Regions from separate parts of the Fervidobacterium changbaicum genome, predicted to be linked through region 3. Evidence: riboswitches for the same ligand, from Rfam matches in the RefSeq annotation. Region 3 holds a riboswitch; each other region holds the start of a gene.
What was found. A riboswitch is a leader RNA that binds a small molecule or an ion and turns the genes downstream of it on or off. The one in region 3 is predicted to bind cobalamin.
Positions count from the first base shown of each region.

Region 1: it holds a riboswitch for cobalamin, as region 3 does, so the genes downstream of both, CBS1_RS02025 (ABC transporter substrate-binding protein) here and CBS1_RS09500 (ATP-grasp domain-containing protein) in region 3, are expected to answer to the same signal.
Region 2: it holds a riboswitch for cobalamin, as region 3 does, so the genes downstream of both, cobT (nicotinate-nucleotide--dimethylbenzimidazole phosphoribosyltransferase) here and CBS1_RS09500 (ATP-grasp domain-containing protein) in region 3, are expected to answer to the same signal.

Region 1 is NZ_CP026721.1:434,821-442,420, forward strand. Features, by position in the region: gene CBS1_RS02020 (FecCD family ABC transporter permease) at 1-291, opposite strand, end outside; gene CBS1_RS02025 (ABC transporter substrate-binding protein) at 295-1,203, opposite strand; cobalamin riboswitch at 1,264-1,434, opposite strand; gene CBS1_RS02030 (hypothetical protein) at 1,505-1,897, opposite strand; gene feoB (ferrous iron transport protein B) at 1,894-3,795, opposite strand; gene CBS1_RS02040 (FeoA family protein) at 3,792-4,328, opposite strand; gene CBS1_RS02045 (glutamine synthetase family protein) at 4,662-5,981, shown strand; gene CBS1_RS02050 (YgiQ family radical SAM protein) at 5,978-7,600, shown strand, end outside.
Region 2 is NZ_CP026721.1:1,253,189-1,260,788, reverse strand. Features, by position in the region: gene cbiB (adenosylcobinamide-phosphate synthase CbiB) at 1-820, opposite strand, end outside; gene CBS1_RS05940 (nucleotide-binding protein) at 817-1,650, opposite strand; gene CBS1_RS05935 (adenosylcobinamide-GDP ribazoletransferase) at 1,691-2,443, opposite strand; gene cbiR (cobamide remodeling phosphodiesterase CbiR) at 2,447-3,133, opposite strand; gene CBS1_RS05925 (bifunctional adenosylcobinamide kinase/adenosylcobinamide-phosphate guanylyltransferase) at 3,160-3,657, opposite strand; gene cobT (nicotinate-nucleotide--dimethylbenzimidazole phosphoribosyltransferase) at 3,654-4,682, opposite strand; cobalamin riboswitch at 4,747-4,915, opposite strand; gene CBS1_RS05915 (extracellular solute-binding protein) at 5,111-6,148, shown strand; gene CBS1_RS05910 (hypothetical protein) at 6,287-6,982, shown strand; gene CBS1_RS05905 (hypothetical protein) at 6,996-7,600, opposite strand, start outside.
Region 3 is NZ_CP026721.1:2,082,834-2,090,433, forward strand. Features, by position in the region: gene CBS1_RS09490 (2-oxoacid:acceptor oxidoreductase family protein) at 1-282, opposite strand, end outside; gene CBS1_RS09495 (thiamine pyrophosphate-dependent enzyme) at 279-2,132, opposite strand; cobalamin riboswitch at 2,364-2,542, shown strand; gene CBS1_RS09500 (ATP-grasp domain-containing protein) at 2,604-3,659, shown strand; gene CBS1_RS09505 (succinate--CoA ligase subunit alpha) at 3,643-4,491, shown strand; gene CBS1_RS09510 (YitT family protein) at 4,461-5,324, shown strand; gene CBS1_RS09515 (ABC transporter substrate-binding protein) at 5,559-7,406, opposite strand.

The sequences.
Region 1 (7,600 bases), 620 kb from region 3:
TGCTGAAGTGCCAATAAGATAAGGATCAACAAGAGGGTTTTTCATGATAGCTTGGAATATGTTACCGACCAAGGAAAGAGCTATGCCTGTCAAGGTAGCCATGAGAACTCTCGGCAATCTTAGGTTGAAAATTAAGTACCTTTCGGAAGTTTCTTCGCCGATTAGTTTGAATAACCTTATCGGACTTACGTAAACTGTTCCAAAGGATAAGTTAACTAGGAAGACGATGACAAAAACGACAGGGAGCAGATACCTCCCTGTCGATTTTAACCAGCGAATCAGCTTTTGCAAGAATTACTTACCTCCGTAGAAGAAGTTGTAGAATACTTCAAGATAATCGAAAAGATGCGGAGCAGCTTGGCTTACTTCACTGCCATCAACAATAAAGACTTTCCCAGTTTTTACAGCTTTCAAGCTTTTCATTATTGAATGGTTTTTTACAGCCTGTTCAACTTGCTTTGGATCTCCGTATGCGCCAATAATTATGATATCCGGATCTTCTTTTACGAGCCATTCCCAGCTTACCGATAACCATCCATTGTTTCCGCTGTAAGGTGCCGCGATATTTCGTCCACCGGCGATAACGATTAGTTCGTTCATATAGGAACCGGTTCCTGCGGTCCACAATTCTTTTACCTTGTCATCTGGAACAGTTATTGTAAAAAATACCGTGGGTCTTTTTTCCAATGGGATTTTCGAAGTTTTTTGTCCCATCTCGGTCATCTTTTGCCGGAGCTGATTTACAAGCTTATCGGCTTTCTCTTTAACGTTGAAGATCGCTCCCAACTGTCCAACAGCCTTTATTATATCGGTCAGTGTGTTTGCATTGAGAACGTAAGCTGTCAACTTTGCTTTTTCTAACTTTTCTACTTCAGGAAACTGAAAACCACCGAACATTATAACGAGGTCAGGCCTTAACGAGTAGATCTTTTCAATGTTGAGAGGGACCATATTACCGATGTTTTCTGCCTTCTGATAACTATCCCAAGCGGTGACACCTATAATGCGATTTTCTAATCCGAGTGCTTGTAAGTATCTTGTTGCGCTTGGTGCAGCGGAGACAACCCTCCTTGGTGGCATCGGAATGTTTACGATCCTTCCAGCGTCATCAACAACAGCGATCGCAAGTGACAGGACCGACGCAAGAAGCACGACAGCCAGTACAACTTTCCTGAAAGAACCTGAATCCAAAAGCTTCACCATACTAAGACACCCTCCCTCTTTGCAAAAATTTATCGCCATCCCCAGGCTACGTGGTGGATGGCAACCTTCCTCTGCATGCCAGGTCTCCCGACTCACGGATCATCCTACTCCCTGCACCTTCCCAGCTCCAACTGAGCCAGTGGCTTTCTGCAGGTTTCGTCCCCGCTCACGGTGGCGGCCCCGTGCCGGATTTTCACCGGACTTCCCTTAAACATGCAAAGGGAGGTTTATTTGACTTTTTCCTATATTATACACGAACAATCCAAAATCAACAACCACAATTTTTACTGACTTTACCCCTTTAATAATTTCTAACGGCTTTATTTCCGGGCTTCAAACCCACTTTTCTTAAGTAGAATACGTTAAACAAAGAGTATGCTCCTGTTATCAGAAGGATTATATCGGAGAGTGATAATTCATTCGGTCTTTCTCCAAACAAGAGATTCACAAATGAAATCAAATATCCCAAGAGAACATAACCGGCAGCTATGGTGAAAAGCACACTACCAACATAAAGGTGAGCTATTCTAAAAGAGTAAGACGTACTCCCAAATTCTCGAAAGGCAGTCAAAAAAATCAAGGTGAATGAGAAAATCACGAGCGAAAAGATGAAATCACCTCTTATTATGTACATTAAGAATGTCAGGAGTGAGAGGAAAAGCTCTAATCCTAAAATCTTATTCAGGCTTCTCATAAAATCACCCTTCCAATGCTGTAAACTATCAGAGATAGGATGTACGAAATGGATAAGCTATAAATCACGGCCAATAACGTGTATTTCCAGCTGTTTGTCTCGCTTTTGATTGCAGCGAGCGTTGCAAAACACGGCATATAACCGAGAACGAACACCATCAACGTTGCACCTATTACAGCATCAATTGATATATTTGCTACATTTTGGTAAAACTGCGAAAGTGACGATACGATAACCTCCTTAGCAACACCTCCAAAGATAAGGGATGCAACAATTTGCCAGGAGAACCCCAAAGGAGCGAATAAAGGTTGGAGGAACTTTCCAACTGTAGCAACAAAACTTCTCTCTATATCTCCATTGGCTGGAAAATAACTAAGCGCCCAAATAACAACACTAGCGACAAAGATGATCGTTCCTGCTTTCTCTAAAAAGTGCTTTCCTCTATTCCAGACGTACGTTAAAACGTTTGAAAGTTTTGGAAACCTGTACCTTGGTAGTTCCATAACAAGTGGAACCGCTTGGCCTTTGAGTATGAATTTGTTCACTAACCTTGAAGAGACTGCTGTAAGTAATAAGCTCAGAACGTATATGGCAAAGAATGCCTCAGCTTTATGGTTAGGGAATGCGATGCTAACAATCAGCAAGTAAACAGGGATTCTTGCACTACAGCTTATAAATGGAGAAACCAGTATTGTGGTTATTCTTTCTCTCTCGTCCGCTAGTCCGCGAGCTGCCATAACTGTGCTGACATTACATCCAAATCCTAACAGAAGTGTCATAAATGATCTCCCCGTAAGTCTGAGTGAGTACATGAGCCTATCAACGAGAAAGGCTATACGTGGGAGATAACCGCTTTCTTCCATAATACCAAGTGCGAAAAACAGTGCGAATATGCTCGGAACAAATGCTAAGACACTTCCAACTCCATTTATAATTCCTTGAGATACTAGCGATGTCAGTAATGTATCACTACCCACGGCATTTGCCAGTTTCTCGAAAAGGTATTCAAGAAGACCTACGAGAGGTTCGGAGACTTTAAATGTGAAGTTAAATGCAAGATACATAAGTGATATGAATATTGGGATACCTATAAACTTATGTGTTAAAACGTGATCAAGCGCTTCCGTGACACCAAGTACTTCTTCATTTCTCTTTATAGCCAGTTGAACAACATTTGAAATGTATTGGTATTTAACCAAAGGAATCTCGGTTTTCATATCGGGCGATATGCTATTCAAAATCTCATTTGCGCATTCCTTTTTGACAAAGTCATGGGCAAATTTATCACCTTCGATTATTTTTACCGCCATAAAGCGTTTGTTGAATTGTTCAGTCACACACTGCTCAAGTGACCTTATTTTTTCTTCGATCTCCTTTCCATAATCAAGCATTAGAGGTCTTGTTTGCTTTTTAAACACACTTATTATTTTTTCTTTGAGTTCCTCGATACCTTCGCCCGTATGAGCGGACGTGAGCACCACAGGAACTCGCAAATACGTTTCCAATGTGTTTTTATCTATCTTTATTCCATTCTTCTTCGCTTCATCGATGGCATTAAATACGGCAATGACGTTTAAACCCAATTCAACAGCTTCCAGTAACAGATATATCCCTTGCTCTGGACTCATGCTGTCTATAATAACCACTGTCACGTTTGGAGGAGAAAAAATCAAGTAATCTCGTGTAACTTTCTCGTCAACAGACGTTGCCGTCAAACTATATACCCCGGGTAGGTCAACAAAATGGAGTGTGTAGTCACCAAAAACAGTGGCACCTTCTATTCGGCTCACAGTGACACCCGGCCAGTTGGCTACATACTGACGTGCACCAACCAGCTTGTTAAATAAACTGGTCTTTCCAACGTTTGGATTCCCAAGCAATCCCACGGTGATAATCATTTGTGATCACCCTTTGTATTATCCTCCAAGTTCTTTAAATTTCCAGAATACTCGGATGTATTTCCATTTCGAGTATCGACTTGGCCTTGTTGATTTTGATGAACAGCTTTGACTAATATTTTCGATAGCTTTCCGAAACCTATATCGAATGTGCCAAGGGTGGTGACAACCTTCCTGTTTGGCAAAAGCGTTACTGTTGTTCCTTTTGTTATGCCAATTCTTGAAAGCCACCTGTGGATTCCAAATCCACCTACAATTTCATTAACGACGTATTGGCCGGGAACAGCATGTGAAAGAGGAAATACCGAATCGGTGAGTAAGTCGACCTCGACAAGTTCTGCTTCTGACTGTCTTAAACTGATAATTTTATTGAAGACCTTGTACATCCTTGGATCACCCATTGGTGCGCTCTTAATTACAGTTACTTTCACGCCAGGTAGAATTCCTATCGCTCTAAGTTTAGGAGATATATCGGAATCTCTAACGTGTTTTACAACAGTACTTGCACCAACGGGGACTTCAGACAATTTCACAAAGCTCACCTCTCTGTAAATTCGACAGATTCGCATTTTTTTCTTCTCAAATTTAGATCAACCTATACTTTTTGCTTGTTGAGAATTGTTTTCAATAAGATTATACTTGATGAATTCTTTGATGTCAACAAAACCGAAGATTTTTAGATTTTCTATATAGATAAATGCCAAATAAACGCTGTTATGAACACTTTTCATTGACGATAAGCCAAAAAAGTGTTAAAATACATGTATGATTATTCTTGCACATTCTTTCGCCAAAATAAGTCATTTGAAAAAACTTCGAAATCAAAAACATGAAGTGGGGGGCTTTACATGCGTACTATTAGGGAGATGTCTCGTGAGGAACTTTTTAGGTTTGTTGAGGAGAACCAAGTTAGGTTCGTAAGGTTGCAGTTCACTGATATTAACGGGATGATGAAGAATGTAGAAATCCCTGCAGATGAGCTCGAAGGAGCTTTGAACGGTGGAATTATGTTCGATGGTTCATCCGTTGAGGGTTTTGCAAGGTTGCATGAATCGGATATGTACCTTAAGCCGGATTTGAGAACTGTTGCGATGCTTCCCTGGACTTTTGATGGACACAGAAGCGCACGAATAATTTGCGATGTTTATAGTGATCCAGAACATCCCTTCGAAGGTGACCCACGGTACAGGTTGAAATTGGTTGAGGAAAAGGCACGAAAAATGGGATTTGTACCTTACGCAGGTCCGGAGGTTGAATTTTTCATACTTCCAAGGCAAAACAATCGGCCAGTTTTTGAATTTTTAGATAGTGGGAGTTATTTTGATTTACTTCCTGTGGATATAGCTGAGCATATAAGAACGGAAGTTTCAGTTCACCTTGAAGAAATGGGATTAGATGTTGAAACCACACATCACGAAGTTGCACCGTCGCAACATGAGGTTGATTTCCGGTATGCTGAGCCAGTAATTGCTGCAGACAATGTTCAGACGGTAAAGCTTGTGATTAAAACGCTTGCTATAAAGAATAATCTTCACGCAACGTTTATGCCAAAACCTTTCTTTGGCGTTAATGGAAGTGGAATGCATGTTCATATGAGTCTATTTACACTCGACGGTAGAAACGCCTTTTACGACGAAACCGCTCCGGATGGAATTTCTCAGATAATGAAATACTTTATCGGTGGACTTATCGCACACGCACGTGAAATAACCGCAGTAACAAATCCAACCGTCAACAGCTACAAAAGGCTCGTTCCTGGTTACGAGGCACCGGTTAACATAGCATGGAGCAAAGGCAACAGAACGGCATTAATTAGAATTCCCAAATCGAGAGGAAAAGCTACAAGAATCGAGTACAGATCACCAGATCCATCGTGTAATCCTTACTTAGCATTTGCCGTAATCTTGGCAGCGGGATTAGATGGCATTGAGAATAAGATAGAACCACCTGCTGCTGTTGAGGAGAACATCTATCAGATGTCGGAGAGTGAGAAGCAAAAACGTGGAATTCATAGGTTACCATCGAACTTAAAGGAAGCTCTTATTGAAGCAGAGAATAGCAAACTTGTCAGAGAAGTTCTTGGCGAGCATGTTTGGGAAAAGTTCTCGAGATTGAAAGAAAGAGAGTGGTGGGAATATTCAGCAAGTGTCACTGATTGGGAGAGAAGGAAATACGAGAACATATGAAAAATTCTGAAACAGGGCTATTCCTTCCGACAACGGAAGAAGAAGTGAAAGCTCATGGTTTTAAAAGCCTAGATGTCATCTTAGTGACGGGTGATGCTTACATAGACCACCCGTCTTTTGGTGCTGCTTTAATCGCAAGGTTGTTAGAAAGCAGAGGCTACAAAGTCGGTATAATTGCTCAGCCTGAGGGTCCTGAGGATATAAAAAGACTCGGAAAACCAAATTTGTTTTTTGGAGTTACCTCAGGGAGCGTTGATTCTATGGTTGCGAATTACACAGCGTCACGTAAGAAGAGAAAATCCGACGATTATACACCTGGTGGTATTAACAACAAGCGTCCAGATAGAGCTGTTATCCAATATGTTAATTGGATTAAGCAAGCGTTCAAAGACGTAAAGATAGTTATTGGAGGTATAGAAGCAAGCCTTAGAAGATTCGCACATTATGATTGGTGGAGCGACAGAGTTAGAAAATCCATATTGCTTGATTCAAAAGCGGATATATTGGTTTACGGAATGGGCGAAAGGGCCATTTTAGAAATAGCGCAAAGGACTGCTTCTGGAAAAGATCTCGACAATATACGTGGAACAGTCATTTGGAAAAGTTCTCTGAACGTTTTGGAATCAGAGGAAAATGGTTTGGGTAACGTTAATCTACGCATAATCAAACTTCCTTCATACGAGGAAGTGGTGAATGATAAAAGAAAGTACGCGGAAGCATACCGTTTGATGGTTGAAAACACAGAACCTTTTAAAAACGTAGTCCTCGTTCAAAAGCACGATACAAGATATGTTATCCAGTATCCTCCTGCTTGGCCTCTTACGCAAAGGGAGTTGGATGAGTTATATTTACTGCCATATACAAGAAGAGTCCATCCTTATTATCTTGCCAAAGGACCAGTAAAAGCTATCGAGACTGTAAGATTTTCCATTACTGCTGTTAGAGGATGCTTCGGAAATTGTGCATTCTGCGCAATAACAAATCACCAGTCAACGCACGTTGTTTCACGCTCAACGGAATCTATTCTTGAAGAAGCAAGGATTCTTACAAAGATGCCAGAATTTCGAGGAACCATAGTTGATGTCGGTGGTCCGACAGCGAACATGTTTGCGTTATCTTGTTCAGTTCGAAATACCAAGGGACAATGTCCTAAGAATTGTCTTACTCCAGACATTTGTAAGATGGCTTTAAGTAGCTCATCGAAGAACGATGCCGCAGATGAATTCATTGAGCTTTTGAAGAAAGTCAAAAGTATTCCAGGTGTAAAGCATGTCTTCGTCGGTTCAGGCATAAGACACGACCTGATTCTTGCTTCTTTGAATGCAGATTACATAATCTCATCACTGGTAGATTTCACCTCAGGACAACTTAAGTTGGCACCAGAACATGCACACCCAGATGTCTTGAGAATCATGCGCAAACCACCTGTTGGATTGTTCTTGGAGTTTAAAAGACGATTTGAGGAAGCTGCAAGAAAAAAGGGCCAGAAAAAATACGTTATCGGTTATTTCATCGTTGCTCACCCAGGAGAAGGTGAAAAAGAGAATAAATATCTTCGAGAGTTCATCAAGAAGAATCTTGGATATGTTCCGCAGCAGGTGCAGATATTCACACCTACA
Region 2 (7,600 bases), 830 kb from region 3:
CGTCTTCTTTTTCAGGTAACCTTCCTTCAACTTTGTAATATCCCACTTTCTCGATACCAAATCCAAGAACACCGGCAAAAGCACTCATGGGATACATCGCGTTTATTTTGATTGCTCCGTACTTAATCATATTTCTCCATGCCCTGAGTGGGTTGAAAAACGAAATTACCAAGGCCGTGAGCCTTGATGGGACCAGATTGAGTAAATCGTCGGATCGTGCATGGAATTTCCCGAACCATTCGTATCTTTCGTTTCTGTACCCAAAAAGCGCATCGTACGTGTTGACAATGCGGTAGATCAAAGCTCCGGGCAAGTCAAAGAGTATGTAGAAAAACAATGGTCCTGTAATGCTATCTGAAATGTTCTCTGACAAACTCTCAATAGCTGCAGAATAAAGATGTCCCTTGGTAAGCTTTGATACATCGCGTGATACGATGTACGAAACGTTCTTTCTCAGTGTTTCTAAATCGTCCGTGTAACACCTTGACATGTGTTGGTAAAGGCTTTTAATAGAGAACGTAGATTTTAGAAGATACACCTTTATAGCAAATAATACTATGCCAAAAGTCGACGATTCAACCTTTCTAAAATGTAAAACAACCACTGCAATAGCGCCGAAAAAGAATATCTCAACCACCAAAGCAAAAGCTCCAGCTATGAACCTGAGAGCATTCTTTTTTTGCTGCGTAACTTTGTCGAACAACTTTCCGACAAATCCCATGTAGACGACAGGATGTAACTTGGAAGGATACTCCCCAAAAAGTAAGTCTATTGTTACTGCGAAAAGAAAAACATACACTTTATCTGACGAAGGACTCATTTCATTGATAACTCCTCGTACACTATCTTTTCGATTTTTGAAATATCGATCTGGTCTACCACGAACTCTGTGATCCTATCTATCTCTTCCATCAAAGCCTTCTTGTTCTCCAAATTAAACTCGCCTTGCTTTGTATCAATCACATCTTCGTCTGGGATTTTGTTTTCAAAATAAGGTATTGTGCCGAAATATTCGATCGAATATTTCTTAGCAAGCTCGTTTGGCGCGTCTTTTAGTAGCGACTTGTCACCGAAAAATTTGTTGAATAAAAATCCTTTGACAAGTTTTCTTTCATCTGGGCTCATTAATTCTAAAGTCCCCACAACCTGTGCGAAGGCTCCACCTTTTGAGATGTCGGCAATGAGTATGACGTTTGCAGCAACACTTGTTGCAATACGCATATTCACGATCTCAGTATCCTTCAAATTTGGCTCGATTGCGGCTCCAGCTCCTTCGATGATCACTAAGTCGTGGTTTTCGGATAGATTTTTAAGAATTTCTAACACTTTGGCAAGTAATCTCTCTTTTGATTCGTACATGTATTTTTCAGAACCCAGGTGACCGATGAATTCTCCCGTGAAGTAAACTTCTACACCATTATTTTCGGGAATTAGTAAGATTGGATTGTACTCCACCGATGGCTCTTTCTCACATGAAAGAGCCTGCAGGTACTGAGCGGTGGCTATCCTGCCGTTGTTTACCGGTATAAACTTTCTTGAAATATTCTGAGATTTAAACGGAACAACATCAAGACCTTTCTTTGTAAAGTATCTGCAGAGTACCATCGCTAACGTTGATTTTCCAACATTCGACATCGTACCAAGGACCATCAGATGCACAGTCAAGCCCCCTATCGAAATTCAAATGCACTCATTTAAAAACATACCCTGCCAATAGAACAACCATCTGAGCAATCAAGCACGTACCACCGAGCACATCTCCGGTGATTCCACCTATCTTCTTCTCAGAGATCTTAGAGACTGCAAATCCCACAAGCCAAGATAAAGAAAAGCTAACTAAGAATGCAATATAGTTGGTGAATATCAGCGGAGTGAGGAACATAGAGGCATAAAGAGTATAAAACTTTTCATAGGGAAATAGCACTGCACCGAGTCCTGTTGATTTCGCTGGTTTTGAAAAGACAAGGAGCACATCCATAGCGTACCTTCCGAAAACCGAAGCGAAGATGAAGTGATACCAATTCAGAGTGGGTAAAAGTTCGTAAAAAAGTATGACATAAAGCGTGCCGTAAAAAACAGCGAATGGGCCAACGTTACCTTTGGACATTATCTCAAGGCGTCTTTCTTTGTTCGATTGGTTCAAAAAACCATCAAGCATATCGAGTAATCCATCGAAGTGGAATAGATCAAAAAAGTAAAATCCCAACGCAGTTGAAAGGAACAAAATCGGCAGTTTGAAATCGCTGAACTGTTTTGAAAGAAAATTGCCAAGCCCGTAAATAAGCCCGGGAATGTACCCGACGGCGGGGAAGTATATGGGAACACGCTTTATTCTCGCTTCCCAGCTGTCTAAGTTTTTAATTTTCACCGGTATTCTGGAAATAAAGGACAAAGACAAGGCAAGGTCTGAGACGAAATCATACAATTTTGGCTTCTCTTCCATGATTTAAACTCCCCATCTGTTGTCTTTGAATTCGTTCCAAATCTTCAAGGATTCTTCGAGTTTTTCAGCATCGAATATCTCAAAACACAAATATCTGGTTTTGAATAACGTGTCAGAAAGCAATTCGTGTACTTTTTCAAGTGTTGCAAAATCAAGCACTTCGTGGTCTTTATCACCATTGACTCCCATCATGTGGATCTCGACAACGTTGTTCAAAAATTCTTGGTCAACTGGTATTCCCAAAAAGCAATGTCCGGTGTCAAAAACCGTTCTGGAATGTTTAAAGTAGTGCTCTTTGAGATTCTCAACGCTTATCTTTGGATGATTTAACAATAATTGGAGTTCTTTGCTTTCAAAATCCCCAGTGTCAAATTCTTCAAAAGGATGCACGACGTAGTTTTCGATTTCAAAGTTGTTTTCGAGGTATTTGAAAGCTTCGAAAACATTCGAAAGTGAATCAGTTGGCAGATGTGCGGTGTATTTTATACCCGTTTGCCTTGCGATCTCAAAGAGATAGTCTTTCTCTTTTTCAAGCAAATTGAACGTATCTTCGTCCCAAGTGTAGACGAGTAATTCGACAAACTGAATTGTTCTGAAGTTGCGAGTTATGTATTCGACATTTTCGTAGTAGGTACCCGGTATTATCCACGATGTTGTACCGATAAGTTGTTTTTCCAAATTTGTATGCACGAGCCCATCTCCTGTAGGCAGATTTTTTACTTAATTCTGATTTCTATCCCGGCCACAACAAGGTAAACTTCGCTTGCAAGTTTAGCTAACTTTGCATTCGTTTTGCCGAGTGTTTCCGCAAATTCCCTGGCTAATTTGTTTTCCGGTATTATTCCCCAGCCAACTTCGTTCGTAACAATAATAACTTCCGTTCTCATGGAAGCGAGAGTTTCAATGAATTTCCCAAGGTGCTCTTGTACGTTCACTTCGTAATAGTAAAGGTTACCGAGGTAAGTTGTGAGGCACTCAAAGACAACAACGTCGTACCTTCCGTCTATTGTTCGCAAGACTCGACTTACTTCCACGGGCTCTTCGTACGTATCAAAAAGGTTTCTTCTTTCCTCTTGGTGTCTTCTTATACGCTCTTTCATCTCCTCATCGAACGGTACACCCGTTGCCAAAAACGCACGGGTTTGGTATTTTAAAGCTTTATTCAATGCAACTGTACTTTTGCCTGACTTAATTCCACCTGTAACGAGTATCAAATGTTATCACTACCTTTAGAAACACCTGCACTCTCAAATGTTGCCATCTCTCTTATCATCTTGATAGCAGCCTCGATTAGAAAGATGGAGAGTGCGGCCCCAGTTCCCTCGCCAAGCCTCATATCAAGGTCGAGTATAGGCCTGAGTCCCATTTCATCGAGCAATATTTTGTGCCCCTTTACCATCGATTTGTGGCCAGCGAAGACAAAACCAGTCACTTTTGGGTTCATCTTCCATGCAATTAGCAAGCCTGCCGTTGTGGGAAAACCGTCCACAATCACAGGGATCTTGTGCTCTGTAGCTTCGAGAATGAAACCAGCCATCTCACCCATGCAAAATCCTCCGACTTTGTGAAGGATATCGATTGGATCTTCTTTTTTTGGATTATTAACTTCCAAAGCTCTTACTACCGCTTGTTTTTTTCTTTCTAAACCTTCACTGTCAAGAGGAGTGCCAATATCGAGAATTTCATCAATCGAAAAACCGAAAGCAGCAGCGATTGCGGTGGCGGTGGTAGTATTCCCTATCCCCATATCACCTACCACAAGCAGATCAGCACCTTCCTTAATTGCGTTTCGTGCTATCTTTCGCCCGAGTTCCAAGCTAGTATTTGCTTGTTCTATCGTCATTGCTGGTCCTTTTGTGAAATCCGCTGTGCCGTATCCAACTTTTGCGTTTATGAATTTCGGGTGAGCGATGTCAAAATCTCCATCCACACCCGCATCGACTACGTAAACATCCGCTCCTACGTGTCTTCCAAAGACGTTTATCGCCGCACCACCGTTTAGGAAATTGAGAACCATCTGATAGGTAACCTCTTTTGGATATGCGGAAACGCCGTTTTGAACTACCCCATGATCCGAAGCAAAGACGTAAACACGCTTATCTTTAGGCAGGTCCGGAATGACTTTGTTTTGGATAATCCCCATCTTCAAAGCGATTTCTTCCAAATAACCAAGACTTCCAACAGGTTTTGTGAGGTTGTTTAAACGTGAAATAATCTGTTCTCTGATACTAACATCCATAACGCAAGTCCCCCTTTTTTCTTAAGAATAAACAAAAAGCTTCCCAAATGACCCGAGTCATTGGGAATTGCATACCTGCAAGATCGGTCTCCCGGCTTGTGGATCGTCCTACTCTTCGCGCCTTCCCAGCCAAACGGCCAGTGGCATAGATGCGAATTTCGTCCCCACTCACGGTTGCTGGGCAGCCTCGGACTTTCACCGAAGTTCCCGGCATCATGCAGGCTGAATCTATTCATTTTTCATTTTTATTATTCTATCACATATATGTGGAAAGACAAAGTTCTTTTTTCATCATATGTTGTCCAAAAAACAAGAAAAATCTCTCTTTTATCATCGGGAAGGATGAATGATAAGTTATACTTGAAAGTACTTCGTGTTATAATTGAAAAGTGAAGCATTATTACAGAAAAAAGGAGGTTGAGGTGGAGATGAAGGCTCTAAAACGTGTATTTGATTTAGTACTCGTAGGAGTGTTATTTTTGCTTTTGATTACTCTCTTGGGCTCGTGTAATAAACAGTCCACACTTCGCATTTACAATTGGGCGGATTACATTCCAGAAGAAGTAATTGAACAATTTGAAAAGGAGTACAACTGCAAGATCATCTACGACACCTACGCTTCGAACGAAGAGATGTTCGCAAAAATCAAAGCGGGCGGAACTGGGTACGATATCGTCTTTCCTTCTGGTGATCACGTGAAGATGATGATAAACGAAGGGCTGTTAGAAAAGCTCGACTTGAACAAAGTCCCAAACTTCAAGAACATTGACCCGCTTGTATTAGCGAAAACAACGTACGATCCAAACCACGAGTATTCCGTGCCTTACATGATGGGAACTACTGGCTTAATAGTTAATAAGAAATATCTCAAAGACTACGAAAAATCCTGGAGCATATACGAACGTTCGGATTTAAAAGGCAAGATGACGCTTCTTGATGATATGCGTGAGGTCTTCGGAGCAGCGTTGAAATACCTCGGCTATTCTGTAAACACGACAAATCCAGAAGAGATAGAAAAAGCTAAACAAGTGATACTTAAATGGAAAGAAAACATCGTAAAGTTCGATGCAACTACGTATGCGCAAGGTGTTGTAAATGGCGAATTCTGGGTCGTGCACGGCTATCCAGAAAACGTCTTCCAGCTCATCCCCGAAGAGGAACGGGAGAATTTCGAATTCTTCGTTCCTAAAGAAGGCGGAACACTCTGGATCGATAATATGGTTATATTAAAAGATGCCAAGAATAAAGAACTTGCGTACAAGTTTATCGACTTCATCTTAAGACCGGAAATTGCTGCAAAAATCTCCGATTATTTAATGATCCCATCTCCTATAACAGATGCTGCAAAATATCAACAAGTAGAACCACTCTACACACTGAATCAACTAGAAAATTGCGAAATAATAGATTACATAGGAGAATACATTGATCTCTACAACAAAGCTTGGGAAGAGATAATAAAGTGAACAAAATGCTAACATTAAAACGGGGCTTGTGAAAAGCCCCGTTTTTTATACTCAGTCCGGTAGCACAAAATGAGACTGCTTATTGTAGAATTGTAGTAGAATCTGAAAACACTCCAGAAACACTCCAGAGGTGGTTGGATGATTAAAATTTTTAAAGAACAGGTCGAATCAGCTGTTAAGGTGTACGAGTTAGCCAGTGAACTTCAGAATATTGAAAAAGCACTAAAGAAGGTGAGAAACACTTTCCCAGACTTTACCGTCCAATCTGTACTTGTTAAGGTTGCGGTTGTGAACTCACTTTACAACACAAATATCTTTCGAGTATACGATGTCGCGCATCATATTTCAGAACTTATCGCACAAGATGGCATTGTTATTGAACCTGAATTTGTAGACAAATTGTCCGTTGTTGTCTTGAAAAACAACGGTGACGAAGGGAAGGAAAAGCACTACATCAGCTTCACTTCAGTTTTGGCACATACTTTCTTAAGCGAAAAGTTCCCAATTTACAATTCCGTTATAGCCCGCATGGTTGGATACCATGTGCATGAAGAAATTAAGGGCAACAAGAAATACGCCACGTACAGCGATTTCTACCATGATTTCTACATGCTTTTGAACTCGCTTGATTTCAAAACTTCTGTTTTTGATCTGCACAGGTACCTTTGGATTTCTGGTGAATACAGGAAATACAGCGGTTTCAGACCTTGGGAAAATCCAAACAACGAAATAAATCCTGACTTAAAGAAGGTGTTTAAGAAAAAAGGCGAGGACATACAATTGCTATTAAAAGACCTGGTAAAAGACCTTTACGGCCCTCTTTTCTTAGAATGAATCAACTCTCCATTCACCTGAATATAGAGGTCAACAAAATCACTAATCCGAATATTGAAATTCCCAAAACAACATTCATCCATGTTGGCAAACCTGAAAGTCCGTAGAAAGCTCTTATTTCTGGCAGGATTTTGAAAACGTTAATTATATCCTCCATCGTGAATCGTTCTTTTGTACCAACAGCAACAAATAGATTTCCAGCTTTCCCATCTGGTGGAAAAAACGCCACCAAATAGTACCTTCCAGTCTGCGGCAAAGTTATCCTCTTTGTTAAATGTATCCACGAATTTGTATCGGTTACAGGCTCATAAAAGGCTGTTGGTGATTCCTTAGATTTGCAAACAACTGCTCCCATTTCCGCTGGAATTTCAAATGGCAAACCATCAACTTTTGGAAACCCCGGACCTATTATTACGACAGCTGGTCTTAGCTGTATGTACTTATCCTCTTTAGGAGTGCCTACTTGGAAGTATAACTCGTCTCCTCCCTTGCCTTCAAATGTCATCCAGAGAAAAGAGTTGTCTTCCTTGAAGACTTTGTATAAAACCTGAGATATATCGATATTCTTTATCGGAATAGCTTCAGCCATGTTTGAACCCGAAAGATTTGAAACAATAG
Region 3 (7,600 bases):
TATTCCATTATCTTTCAGATAGTTCAGAGCACGAGCGGCTTCGTGTCTTTCAAGTGCGAGTGCTAAATTCACATCGCCCGGTAGAACGAGCGGAGAATTTACATCGCCAATCTTAATATGCGACGAAACAACGCCTCCTCTTTGTGCTAAACCATGCGTGTCAACACCGATACACCTTTGACCACTGTAATCTATCGCACGGATAAGTATCTCGCTCAACAATCCGATACCTTGACCACCGACACCGATTAAAAAGATATTGAACGCAGTGAATTTCGTCATTTTGCACCACCACCTGTTTCAATCTTTTCAAATTCCAAAGCGCCTGATGGACAGACAACCATACAAGAACCATCACCGATGCATAGGTCTTCGTGAACAAAGATGCTTCCATCATCGGCTCTTTGGAACGAAGGACATGCGAATTTCGTGATACAAACACCAGCTAGTGTGCATCTGTTCGTTACCTTCATCTGCGGTACTTTTATAATGCCTTTTCTCCGCCTTTCCCTTGTGAATTTCAACATACATGGATGCTTGGCTATTACCACGTTGAATTCCGGTGTTTCGAGCGCAGTCTTTAGGATTTCTTCGAGTTTATCTTGCTGGTACGTGTCAACTTCCCAGATGTGTTTAACCCCTATGGCTTCAAGTATCTGCCTTATTTTAATAGCTTTTCCAGGATGGTCTTGATGGCCTGTCATCGCCGTTGTTCCGTTCTCCATCACAACGAGTGTAAAGTTGTGTTTGTTAAAGACAGCGTTGATAATTCCAGGCAATCCGGCGTGGAAGAACGTTGAATCACCAAGGAATGCCACAACTTTCCTATCTTTATTGAACATACTCAAACCGGAAGCAGTACCGGTTGAATGCCCCATGGACAGCAGGATTTGACCAACCTTGTACGGCTCCAAAAATCCCAGCGTATGACAACCTATATCCGCCACAGAAATATCCTTCTCCCTTAAAAGTTTCGATAAAACGTAAAAGACCGGCCTGTGACCGCAGCCTGGACAAAGCTGAGGTGGGCGGTTGACAACACGAACGAACTTTACTGGCTTTTCAACTTTCCTTACCAGCTCAGGTGAGAATTTGGACATAACAGAGTAAACCTTCTCAGGCGTGTATTCACCTATCCAGTCCTCAATATCGGTTTTCCCAACTATCTCGACGTCAATTCTTTCCTCATAGGCGATGGCTTTCACCTTTTCTTCTATAAAATTATCGAGTTCTTCAAGGATTTTCACTACCTTGTGCTTTCTGAGAAATTCCGAAATCGCTTTTCTGGGGAGTGGGTAAACCATTCCCAGCCTTAATATATCAACCTTCTTTGCGCTTTCACCAAGAACATCCAGTAACGAAAGATAAGGAAGCCCAGCGGTTATGATACCAACGTCGCTCCCATTACCTTGCAAGAAAGCGTAATTTTCAGATATCTCCTGCCACCTTAGGAGTTTCTCAAGTGCCCTTCTTTTCATTACAGGTACGTTCTGCGCTATTGGGATGTAAGGTCCGTTGGCGTTTGGATCGAAGAGAGGTTCACCAGTTGGGGATGGTTCGTAAACTCCAAAACTGACCTTCTGTTTAAAGTGTGCGGTGTGGGTTGTCAAGCGAAGAACAACGGGAGAACGCAGCTTTCTTGAGTATTCCACAGCCTTTTTGAACATCTCATAGACTTCCTGCGCATCCTTCGGTTCGAAGATAGGTGTGTATGAGAGCCTTGCGTAGTGCCTGTTGTCCTGTTCGTTTTGTGAACTGTTCGCTCCTGGATCATCGCCGGTTACAATTACCATCCCGCCGGGAATTTCCATCATACTGAGCTGGACAAACGAATCCGCAACAACGTTCATTCCTACACTTTTAAAGAACACGCACGATGTATATCCATTCACCGCCGCTCCAAATGCCAATTCGAGTGCTACTTTCTCGTTTGTTGAAAATTCAAAGTAAAGAGGATTTTTGTCTTTAGGTATAGAATTGATCGCTTCCGCTATTTCTGGCGTGGGAGAGCCAGGATACGAGGTGACCACTTTAACACCACTTTCAAGCATTGCCCGAACAATTGCAGAATTACCAATAACTATCTCGGAAAATGGACCTCGTTGTATCAAAACCTCCCCTAAGCTCTTCATTCGCCCACCTCCTAAAGTAAATTAGGTTTAACTTATTATATCATAAAAGAGTAGACTTTGTACAGATATGAATTTTACACGAAATTTTTCAGAAATCGAAAGTTAGCAAAAAGGTGTATAATGAAGAAAAAAGGTGAAAGGTATATCTAATTAACCATGCAGATAACTTTGGACGATTTTTTCTTTCTTGAAACAGAGTGTGTTTTCAATTATGATATAGTTGAAAAATGAATATCCCCTACCCTTAAAGGTGCGTAAGCTTAAAAGGGAACTCCGGTGAAAATCCGGGACGGTCGGGCCACCGTGAGTGTGGACGAAACCTGCAATATGCCACTGGCTGCAAAGCTGGGAAGGCGCAGGGAGTAGGATGATACACGAGTCGGGAGACCTGCCTTTAAGGGATGGGCACCCCAAAAACCGCAGATTTTTGGGGGAATTTTTCTTTGAATTTTTAAAGGGGAGGTTGATGAGATGAAGGTGCACGAGTATTTGGCAAAACGGGTTCTGAAAGCGGAAGGCGTCAGGATACCAAGCGGTGTTTTGATAACAAGGGAAGATATCTTAGAAAACTTGAGTGGCTTTTCTGAAAGACTTTCCCTGCTTGGATTTCCACAGGTTTTGAAAGCGCAGGTACTCGTCGGTGGGCGCATGAAAGCTGGTGGAGTTAAAATCGTCAAAAACTTAGAAGAGTCTTTCGAAGAAATTGTCAAAATCTCCCAGATGGAAATCAAAGGGGAAAGACCTTATGGGGTTCTCGTGGAAGAATTTATCCCGCACGAAAAAGAAATGTACCTTTCTATTTCAATCGATAGGAACATCAGAGATATCGTTATCGTTTTTGCACCGGAAGGCGGGATAGATGTAGAAGAATATTCGCAAAAGTATCCAGATAGGATTATAAAAAGCAACAATCCAGAGGATTTCCCTGCGGAGTTAAGAAAGCTGATTCTCAAGTTGAAAGATGTATTCGTAAGATACGATTTAACGCTTCTTGAGATTAATCCGTTCGTTGTAAAGGATGGTGAATTTATAGCGCTTGATGCCGTATTCCACGTAGACGATAGTGCTCTGTTCAGACAGCTATGGTTAGATGAAGAGATGCCGGAAAGTTCGTTTGTCAAATTACACGAAGGTGGTGTTGGTGTTATCGGTTGCGGTGCTGGGATTGTAATGGCGACACTTGATGCCCTCGTTGAGCATGGATTTAGACCAGCGAATTTCTGTGACATAGGTGGTGGAGCAACTGCTGAGAGTGTTTACAACGCTTTGAATAAAGTTAAGGAAATCACGAATTGTGCCGTTCTTAACATATTCGGTGGAATTACTGATTGTGTTGAAATAGCCAAGGGAATTATAAATTTTAAGAAGCAAAATCCTGATTTTACTTTACTTATCAGGCTTTCCGGTAACAACGAATTGCTCGCAAGGAAAATGCTTGAAGGATATAACATCCCAACTGTGAGCGATATGAAAGAACTCATCGAGAGTTTAAGAAAAGGTGGGATGGTCCATGTTCTCAGCAAATGACAGAGTTTGTGTGTACGGTGGGACTGGAAGGTACGGTAGTTTTCATTTAAAAAAGATGATTGAATACGGCACAAAGGTTAACTGTGTTGTGAGTAAGAATCGGTTAGTAAGAGAAATTGAAAAGGTAAGAGTTTACCAAAGCCTCTCGCAATTTCCTGACCATATTGACACAGCAATATTTTTCGTTCCTGCCCAGTACGTACTTGAAGCTTTCAACGATGCTGTTGAAAACGGGGTGAAAAAGATCGTTGTAATCACCGAACACGTTCCGATTCATGATTCAATAAGGATGGTTAGTATAGCAAAGAGCAAAGGAGTAATTCTTATAGGTCCAAACTGTCCTGGTGTAATTCATCCTAAAGAAAGGTTCAAAGTCGGAATAATGCCAGAAAAGTACTTTGCACCAGGTTCAGTTGCCATCATTTCCCGCAGTGGAACTTTGATGTATGAAACAGCAAAGCACCTTTCCGAAGGTCCAGGTGTCTCAATCGCACTTGGGTTGGGTGGGGATCCCATAGTTGGTACAAATGTTGCCGAAGCGTTCGAAGTGCTGAAATCGATGGGTTACGATAAGGTACTGCTTATTGGAGAAATTGGTGGGGAAGACGAGATAAGGGGTGTTGAACATGCTTTGAAAATAGGTTTTGAACCTAAAAACATAGTGGCATTCTTTGCAGGAAGGCACGCACCGGAAGGTAAGAGAATGGGACATGCGGGTGCGATTATAGAAGGCGACAGGGGTAAGATTTCTTTTAAAGAGAACTATTTGAAAAATCTCGGTGTTCGGGTGGTGAAGTTCCCGTGGGAAGTACTAAACGCTTGGAAGAATTGATTAAAGAGTATTTACTCTCTTCGCTGGGAGTGTTGCTGACAGCTCTTGGACTTGTTATATTCTTGATTCCTCACAACATAGCCGCCGGAGGGGCGTCTGGGCTTGCCATTGTGCTTAACAAATTGTTGCCGCTTTCCGTCGGTATTTGGATGTACATCGTTAATGCTGTGCTTTTTTTAGTTGCATTCTTAATCATCGGATTTGATTTCAGCTTCAAAACTATCTACTGCACGTTCTTGCTAAACTTTCTGATAGATTTATTCGACAGAATTGTTCCAATATACAAATACCACGGTGAGGAAGTAATTCTTGCGGTCTTCTTCGGAGATATTTTGACAGCCATCGGTATGGCGATAGCGTTTTCACAGAACGCATCAACCGGTGGGACCGATATCATCGCCAAAATCCTAAACAAATTCTTTGGTGCTCCATTTGGTCTGTCGATACTTTTCATCGATTTTGCAATAGGCATCTCTGCAGGATTAGTGTACAACATCGATACTGGACTTTATTCTATCTTGGCGATCATAGTTAATGGAACAACGATAGACTTTGTTTTGAAAGGTCTTGAACTTTCGGTAAATGTGTGGATTATCTCAGATAAACATGAAGAAATCAAAAATTTCGTAACGTCAGAACTTGAACGGGGATGCACAGTTTTCGAAGCTAAAGGGGGATACACGAATAAAGAAAGGATAGCTTTGCTTGTTGTTCTTAAGCGAAGAGAACTCCACGAGCTTGTCAACGCTATAAGAAGAATTGATCCAAGGGCCTTTTTCTTGGTGAACGAAGCAAGACAGGTTTACGGTGAAGGTTTTAAAGAGATAATTTAACTACATCCCTTCCCAAGGTTTGGCATTCCTCTTTCTTGGTTTTATACCCCTCGAGAGTCATTCGAGGGGATTTTTTTGTTTTAATGCGCTATGTCCACGACAGGATTTACCTCTGCTTGCTATTCATTCCATTCATGCTTTAGTTTGTGTCTTAAAACCGAAAAGTCCGAATTTTTTATCTTTATGAATCAAAAAAGGGCACCTTTCGGTGCCCCATTTGTTTTGTAACAAGGCTTATTGTTGTTTATACAACGAATAGAAATCGTTTCCAGGTCTCATCGGGTTATAGCTCCAACCTTTTACCCAAGTACGGAATACGTATGTTGCCGTTGGTTGATATAGTGGAACACTGATGCAGTTATCAATTACGAACTTTTGGATTTGTGTGTACAACTTTCCACGCGACTGTGGATCCGTCTGCGTTGCTGCCTCTTTTATGAGTTCATCAAGGCTTTTTCCACCGAGTTCTTTTCTTGGTGTGCTAACAAATTTCTTAAACGCATCACCTTGCCTGTCCGCATAGTCTCCTGAGCTGTGATAGTGCGTGAAAATGAAGTTGTCCGGATCTGGATAATCTGCCTGCCACGCGTTTATCGAAACTGGAATTTCTCCGTTTTGCGTTGCATCAAGGAAGTTGGGCCATTGTAGTGGTTGAACTTCTATCTTAACTTTACCAGGTGCTGCCATTTCCATATACATCTTAATCATTTCCGCTACTCTCTGCCTTGCTGTATTTCCTTCGTTGAAGGCTATGCTGAACTTTATACCTTTCTGCCAAGCTTGACCATTCCAAGCCTTTTGAAGGTATGTTTTTACGTCGTTAAGATTGAATTTGTAAAGCGGCAGCGAAGGATCGTAACCAAGTAAACCTTGTGGGAGTGCCGTTGGCACTCGTTTACCTGAACCTTTCAAGACTTCTTGAATAAGTGCGTCGTAGTTAATAGCTGCTGCAACAGCTTTTCTTGCGTATATGTCGCTAAAGAAGTCAGGTGGTATACCGTTTCCGTCGAACTTTCCACTTCCGATGAACTTGCTATTTGGATTAACAGACCAGTTAAACAAAAGAACTGTCACTGCGAGTGTCGGAAGGTTTCTGAATATTTGGATATCCTTGTTTGATTTCAGCTGGTCTACAAATTCTATAGAAACGTCTATAGTATCGGCATCTCCTTTTTCAAGCATCGCTTTTCTTGTAGACCACTCTGGAATCGCCCAAATTATTACTTTCTTAATCTTTGCAGGCCCTTTCCAGTAGCTTTCGTTTGCAGCAAGTGATATTTTTTGTTGCTTTCTATCCCATTCTGCAAGTTTGTACGGTCCTGTTCCGTTTGCATAGGTATGGAGGGGCGATTCCTCTTTTGCGACGTTTTTGTATTTCCACCATGTGTCCGCTTTACCATTCCATAGTCCGAGTTTGATACACGTTTCTTTGTCAAGTATTGCTGCCCAGTGAGCGCTTTGTGCTATTATGTTGAGAAATGCACTGTACGGTCTTTTGAGTTTAATGACTACGTTATCCCCTTGAACTGCTATCGCTGGATCAACAACTTGCTTGTAGAAATCAATAACCTTTTGCTTGTATTCTGCTTTTGGTTCGCCACTTTTGTCGAATATTTCGTCTACTGACTTACCAACGAACTCTTCAAGTGCTTCATCTCTTGAGTGGACTCCAAATATTGCGTACCACAGCATCCACATTGGACCGCCTTCTGGGTCGTAAAGCAGACCACGTTCGAATGAGTATTCGACATCTTCTGGTGTAAGTGGGTTACCGTTGTGGAATTTGACACCTTTTCTTATCGGGAATACGTATGTCTTGCCACCGTCTTTGATAAGACCGTTCTTAACAGTTGGAACTTCTGTTGCGAGCCTTGGTTCAAACTCGCTGACGCTTTGTCCTTTGTAAGCGATAAGGTTTTCGTACACGTTGAAGAGAACTTCGCTACTTGCTGTGTCGTATGCCAGATGTGGATCAAGTGTGTCTGGCTCACCTATGGTTGCTTGAACAAAAACCGTGGGGTTAAAAGCTGCAAAAAGTAAGTAGCTTAGAGCAAGAACCGGTACCACCAGTAACTTCTTCATCTGACTCCTCCTCTCGTCCAATGTTGTGGTTTTTCTTTGAGTCCATCCTCTCTTGCAGCTCCCCCCAATCAATCAAATATTATATGTAACTACACAAGCGTGGTCAATCGATATATTTTGTTAACTTTAGTCGCATTTTGCTTTCTATTTATAAATTCTCTTTAAGTGCGTGTTTAAGTTTTTGGCATATATAT